3 regions of the Nocardia sp. NPDC003482 genome follow, and region 2 is predicted to be linked to each of the others. Evidence: riboswitches for the same ligand, from Rfam matches in the RefSeq annotation. Region 2 holds a riboswitch; each other region holds the start of a gene.
What was found. A riboswitch is a leader RNA that binds a small molecule or an ion and turns the genes downstream of it on or off. The one in region 2 is predicted to bind S-adenosylmethionine.

Region 1 (2,193 bases), on a different contig from region 2:
CCGGCGCCAGCGCAACGTTTTCCAGCACCGTCAGATGCGGGAACAGATTGAAGTTCTGGAACACGAAGCCGATGCGCGCCCGCTGCCGCAGGATCTCGCGCTCGCTCAGCTCGTGCAGTTTCGCGCCCTTGCGGCGGTAGCCGACCATCTCCCCGGCCACCCGCACCGTGCCCGCGTCGACCTTCTCGAGGTGATTGACCACCCGCAGCAGCGTCGACTTCCCCGAACCCGACGGGCCCAGGATCGCCGTCACCTCGCCGGGCCGCACCGCGAGATCGATCCCGCGCAGCACCTCCTCGGACCCGAAACGTTTACGCACGCCGCGTAATTCGACCGTGTACTCGCTCACCGGCGTTCCCCCGTGATCTCGGTGATCTTGGCGCGCACCCGCTGCCACGGCGTGCGCGGCAGCTCGCGTTGGCTGCCCTTGGCGAAGTGGCGCTCGATGTAGTACTGCGCGACGCTCAGCACGCTGGTGAGCACGATGTACCAGACCGTCGCCACCATCAGCAGCGGCACCACCCGGCCGTTGCGGCCGTAGACGACCTGCACCTGGTAGAACAGCTCCGCGATGGCCATCACCGACACGATCGAGGTGCCCTTGAACAGGCTGATCACCTCGTTGGCCGCGTTGGGCAGGATGCCGCGCATGGCCTGCGGGGCGACGATGGTGAAGAACTGCCGCCGCCACGGCAGGCCCAGCGATTTGGCCGCCTCCAGCTGGCCCGGATCCACGGAAATGATTCCGGCGCGGATGATTTCGGCCGAGTAGGCCGCCTGGTGCAACGCCAGCCCGATCACGGCGGCGGTGAATCCGCTGAGGACGCCGTTGACGTCGAAGCTGAAGAACGCCGGGCCGAACGGGATCCCGATCGACATCCGCTTGTACAGATAGGCGATGTTGAACCAGAACAACAGCTGCACGATCAGCGGGATGGAACGGAACGCCCACACGTACACCCACGCGATGACCTGCAGCACAGGGATTTTCGACAGCCGCGCCACGGCCAGCCAGATGCCGAGCAGGAAGCCGAACAGCGTGCCCCAGAAGGTGAGCTCCACGGTCAGCCGCAGCGCCGCGAGCACCGACGGCGCGGTGAAGTAGCGGGCGAACGTGGACCAGTCCCAACCGGGATTGGTGATCAGCCCGTGCGCGAACTGGGCGACCAGCACCAGCGCGACCGCGCCCACCAGCCAGCGCCAGGGGTGTCGCGTGCGCACGACCGGCAGGGCGTCCTCGGTGGTGTCGGGGACGGAGTCGACAGCGGCCACTGTGGTCATGGGAATCGCGATCCTCCATCGGTCCTGGCGGTAGCACCCGCACCCGGCTCCCGGGGGGTTGCTGCGGTCTCGTCGAGCCAGGTCTCTCAACCGCTCTGGATGGGTGGATTCGAAATTAACGGACGAACGCGGTGGGTGTCTGCCGTCCCGATCAGCGTGAGTCGAACTGTTGGCAGCGCTCGCTGTGTACAACAATGTTCGTAATAGCTAGGGTGTGGAAAACTGTGTGGTTCCACATCGTCCAGGGGAGTTCATGAGGGATCTGACCGATCGGAAATGCCTCGTCACGGGGGCGGCCAGCGGCATCGGCCGGGCCACGGCCGTGGCCGCCGCGCGGGCGGGCGCGCGCGTGCTGCTCACCGACATCGCCGCCGACGGCCTCGCCGAGACGGTCGAGCTGATCCGCGCCTCCGGCGGCGAGGTCCTCGACGCCCACCCGATGGACATCACCGACCACGCGGCCGTCTCGGCCTGGGCGGACCGGGTGCACGCCGAGCACGGCAGCCTCGACGTGGTCATGAACATCGCGGGCATCTCCGCCTGGGGCACGGTGGAGAACCTCGAACACCGGCACTGGCGGTCCATGGTCGAGGTGAATCTGATGGGGCCCATCCACATCATCGAGGCGTTCGTGCCGCCGATGGTGCGCGCCGGGCGGGGCGGGCATCTGGTGAACGTGTCCTCGGCGGCGGGCCTGCTCGCACTGCCCTGGCACGCGGCCTACAGCGCGGCCAAATTCGGGCTGCGCGGGATCTCGGAGGTGCTGCGCTTCGATCTGGAACGGCACGACATCGGGGTGAGCCTGGTCGTGCCGGGCGCGGTGCGCACCCCGCTGGTCGAGACCGTGCAGATCGTGGGCGTCGCGCCGGACGATCCGCGAATCGCCAAGTTGCGCAACGCCTTCGTGGGCCG
Region 2 (2,193 bases):
ATGGGATTGGAGGGCGTCTCGAAGAACACCGCCCGCGTGGGCTTCGACAGCGCCTCCTCCCACTGCGCGATGTCCTCGCCGTCCACGAACACCGTCTCCACGCCCCAGCGCGGCAGGATCTCGTTGCAGACCACGAAGCACGAGCCGAACAGGCTGCGCGCGGCGACGAGGCGATCGCCGTTGCCCAGCAGCGCGCCGAGCGCGACGAAGACCGCGGCCATCCCGCTGGCGGTCGCGAAACACGCCTCGGCGCCCTCGATCTGCCGCATCCGCTCCTCGAACATGGCGACAGTGGGGTTGCCGTAGCGCGAGTAGACGAAGTGCTCGATATCGCCGGTGAACGCGGCCTCGGCCGCCTCGGCGCTCTCGTAGACGAAGCCGGAGGACAGGTACAGCGCCTCGGCGGTCTCCTCGAATCCGGAGCGGCGCAGCCCGCCGCGCACGCTGATCGTCGCCGGGCCGACGCCCTCGGGCAGGGGACGGTCGAACGCCCCGCCGCTGATCACGACTGCCTCCAGGGCAGGCCGCGGGCGCGCCAGCCCGCGCCGCCGCGATGGCCGTTCGCGTCGAGCGGTCCCTCGAAGCCCTCGAGCACGTTGTAGGCAGGGGTGAAGCCCGCGGCGGTGGCCGCCTCGGCCGCGCCGATGGATCGCTGGCCCGAGCGGCACAGGAAGATCACCGGGGCGTCGTCGGGGCGATCGCCGAGCACCTGCTTCAGCTGATCGACGAAACGCGGATTGCGCGAACCGGTTCCGTCGACCCATTCGATCAGGGCCGTCGGCCGGTCGATTCCGCTGGTGTCGGGTACGCCGACGAACCGCCATTCGGCGTCGGTGCGTACATCGACGAGAACCGCGTTCGCGTTGTCGCGCAACAGGTCCCACGCCTGCTGCGGATCGATGTCACCCGCGTAGCTCATGATCGTGCCTCACCGGGACAGCGGCGACTCTGCTCGTTCATCCGAATCGAACCTCCTCGAGAATCCACGCTTGCCGCGCCGGGATTCGACGCGTGCCAGGTCGTCACCCGGAGCACCCCACCGCGGAGGAGGGTTGCCGGCCAGCGAGCCGGGGCTTGGCGCTGGCGCTCATGACCTCCGAAGCAGAGTGCCTGGTCAGCGGGTCGCATGTCAAACGTTGCAGACGAGCCAATGATCGCCCGCGCGGACCAGGTTCCAGGTCACGGTCCGCTCCCGGCCGTCGACGCGGCTGGTCACCGTGGCCCGCGCGCGGTCGCCGTCGATGACGGTGTCGCGCACGCCCGCGATCTCCACGTGCTTGCCCACCGCGTCCGGTCCGAGCGGCGACTTGGCGGCGTCGAATTCGGCGCAGGCCGTGGTGGCCCGGCGTTTCGCGTCCGAATCCGCTTGCGCGGTCGCGAAATTGCGCGCCGCGATCGCGACCCGGTCGGAATCTGTGACATTGTTCTCAGCCGGGCGCAGCACGGCCAGCAGCACGATGCCGACGATCACCAGCACCGCGAGCACGGCCGCGGCGATGAACGGGACCGGCGAGCGAGTGGTCTCGCGCTGGTCGATCGGAGTCGGCTCGACGGCATCGGTCATGCGCCCATCATCGCCGGTCGCCCCCAGTGTCCGGAATCACACTCGAATTACCCGACGCGGACCGGGAATATCGGCCATAGCTGCCACCGATAGAATCGCTGGAACCCCGAGGCAGCAACGCCGGGGACGCAGGGGCAGGATCCCGGACCGCACGTCAACTTAGCCTAAGCTAAGAAAGACGGCTAAGACATGACGACAGAGTTCTCGACCAGAGGGTGCGCGTAGATATGACCGAACACAGTGCAGCGAACCGCCCACTGCGCATCGCGATCGTGGGCGCCGGACCGGCCGGAATCTACGCCGCCGACGCGTTGATGAAGTCCGACGCCGAGGTGAGCATCGACCTGTTCGAACGGATGCCCGCGCCGTTCGGGCTGATCCGCTACGGCGTGGCGCCGGACCACCCGCGAATCAAGGGGATCATCACCGCCCTGCACAAGGTGCTCGACAAGGAGCAGGTGCGGCTGCTGGGCAACATCGACTACGGCAGCGACATCACCCTCGAGGAGTTGCGCCGGTTCTACGACGCGGTGATCTTCTCCACCGGCGCCAACGCCGACCGCGATCTGCGCGTCCCGGGCATCGAGCTGGACGGCTCCTACGGCGCCGCGGACTTCGTGTCCTGGTAC
Region 3 (2,193 bases), on a different contig from region 2:
CGATGCTCGCGCGCAGCGCCCCGTCCACCCCGAGGCGGGCCAGCAGCGGATGTGCGCAGAAGCGCCCGTCGCGCACGCCGATCGCGTGTTCGGCCGACAGGTATGCCGCGACCCGGCCCGGTTCGAAGCCGTCGACGGTGAACGCGACGATGCCCACGCTGTCGGGGCTGTCCGGCCAGATGCGCAGGAACCGAACGCCCGCAACGGCTTTCAGGCCCGCGCGCAGGCGCTCGGTGAGTTCGCGTTCGTGCTCGAGCACCGCTCGCTCGTCGAGCGCGGCGAGCGCGTCGCAGGCGGCGGCGAGGGCGGCGACGCCGAGCACGTTCGGCGAACCCGCCTCGTGCCGTTGCGGTGCGGGCGCCCAGGCGACCTCGTCGACGCCCACCTCGGTGACCGCGCCGCCCCCGGCCAGATACGGCGGGGCGGCGTCGAGCCAGTCGCGGCGGCCCACCAGCACGCCCGCGCCGAACGGCGCGTACAGCTTGTGGCCCGAGAACGCCAGGTAGTCGATGCCGGTGGCGCACAGGTCGATTCGCCGATGCGGGGCCAGCTGCGCGGCGTCGACGAGCAGCCGCGCGCCGCACTGATGCGCGACGGCGGCCAGCCGATCCAGCGGCAGCACCTCGCCGGTGACGTTCGACGCGCCCGTGACCGCCAGCAGCGCCGCGGGTTTGGCGCACAGCTCGGCCACGACGCGGCGGATGGTCTCCTCCACGGTGTCGGCGGCGGGCACCACGCGGCGGCCGCGGCGGGTCCAGGGCAGGAGGTTGGCGTGGTGCTCGATGTCGAGCACCACGGTGTCGCCGGGCACGCACGCGGCCAGCAGGTTCAGCGCGTCGGTGGTGTTGCGGGTGAACACCACGACCTGATCGTCGGCGCTGTTCAGGAAGCGCGACACCGAACCGCGGGCGGCCTCGTAGCAGTCGGTGGAGATCCGGGAGGCGTACCCCGCGCCGCGGTGCACGCTGGCGTAGTAGGGCAGCAGTTCGGCGATCCGGTCGGTGACCCGTTCGAGGGCGGGGGCGCTGGCGGCGTAGTCGAAATTGGCGTATGCGCGAGTTCCGCCCTGCACCAACGGAACTCGCAGATCACATCCGGAGACGCGGGCGAGGGCGGTGCGGGTCTGTTCGAGTACGGCGGTCATCGAAGAAAATCCCTTCGGCTCAGGGACTCCGGGGGGATCGGTGATCGGAGTCCGCGCTTGCCGCGCCCGGTCGGGCTACGGCCCGGTCGTCACCCGGAGCACCCCACCGCGGAGGAGGGTTGCCGGCCAGCAAGCCGGGGCTTCGCGCTGGCACTCATGACCTTGGTGGAAAAGGCTGGCAGATCGAGGGCCGGGCTGTCAAGAATGGACCGATGAGTGTGTCGGTGCTGCTCGGATTCGTCGGGCTGTGTGTGCTGCTGTCGGTGACGCCGGGACCGGATACGTTCCTGGTGCTGCGGTACGCGCTGGCGGGACGACGACCGGCGATCGCGTCCGGCATCGGTTCCGCGCTGGGCGGCATCGGCTGGGCGATCGTGGTCGCGGCGGGCGTGGCGGCGCTGCTCGAGCAGTCGGCGACGACCTATCGGGTGGTGAAGGTGATCGGCGGAATCTACCTGGTGTACTTGGGGATTCGCACGCTGCTCGCGCGGCGGCGGGCGAACACCGCGACCGCGGCCGAGGCGCCGCGGTCGGTGACGGCGCGGTCGGCGTTCGCCGCGGGCTTGCTGTCGACGATCGAATCCGCCGTCGCCGCAATCGAAATGGTGTTGCTGGCGCTGGCCGCCGCCCGGCTCGCGGGCCTGCTGCGCCGGGAGCGGGTGCGCGATCGGCTCGAACGGCTCAGCGCCGGGGTGCTGGCCGCCCTGGGCATCGGGACGGTGGCCTCGGCGGCCTGAGTCACTCCAGCTCGGCGGGCCGGTGGTAGGCGCCCTGGTAGTACACCAGCGGCGCGCCGACCGGATTGTCGTCGGTGTTGTCGTACACCCGGGTCACCAACCCGACGACGAGCGTGTGATCGCCGATCGGGATGGTTTGCTGCACGGTGGCCCGCACCCAGATCGGGGTGTCGTGCAGCACCGGCTCGCCGGTCTCGAGGGTCGACCACAGCGAGGTGTCGGCGAAGCGTTCCTCCGCCGCGCGCGAGAACCGCCGCGCCAGCGCGTGCTGATGTTCGCCGAGGAAGTGCACGACCACCGAATCGGCCGCGA

Region 1: linked by a shared signal. The riboswitch ahead of ACWDSJ_RS05035 (amino acid ABC transporter permease) and the one ahead of ACWDSJ_RS13415 (rhodanese-like domain-containing protein) in region 2 are both predicted to bind S-adenosylmethionine.
Region 3: linked by a shared signal. The riboswitch ahead of ACWDSJ_RS27460 (aminotransferase class V-fold PLP-dependent enzyme) and the one ahead of ACWDSJ_RS13415 (rhodanese-like domain-containing protein) in region 2 are both predicted to bind S-adenosylmethionine.

What each region holds. Positions count from the first base shown of each region.
Region 1 covers NZ_JBSFPI010000002.1:398,329-400,521, reverse strand. The annotation lists gene ACWDSJ_RS05040 (amino acid ABC transporter ATP-binding protein) at 1-349, opposite strand, end outside; gene ACWDSJ_RS05035 (amino acid ABC transporter permease) at 346-1,281, opposite strand; SAM riboswitch class I at 1,294-1,387, opposite strand; gene ACWDSJ_RS05030 (SDR family oxidoreductase) at 1,535-2,193, shown strand, end outside.
Region 2 covers NZ_JBSFPI010000007.1:226,103-228,295, reverse strand. The annotation lists gene ACWDSJ_RS13420 (O-succinylhomoserine sulfhydrylase) at 1-506, opposite strand, end outside; gene ACWDSJ_RS13415 (rhodanese-like domain-containing protein) at 503-919, opposite strand; SAM riboswitch class IV at 981-1,095, opposite strand; gene ACWDSJ_RS13410 (Rv0361 family membrane protein) at 1,130-1,564, opposite strand; gene ACWDSJ_RS13405 (FAD-dependent oxidoreductase) at 1,792-2,193, shown strand, end outside.
Region 3 covers NZ_JBSFPI010000019.1:126,330-128,522, reverse strand. The annotation lists gene ACWDSJ_RS27460 (aminotransferase class V-fold PLP-dependent enzyme) at 1-1,144, opposite strand, end outside; SAM riboswitch class IV at 1,193-1,306, opposite strand; gene ACWDSJ_RS27455 (LysE family translocator) at 1,357-1,881, shown strand; gene ACWDSJ_RS27450 (flavin reductase family protein) at 1,883-2,193, opposite strand, start outside.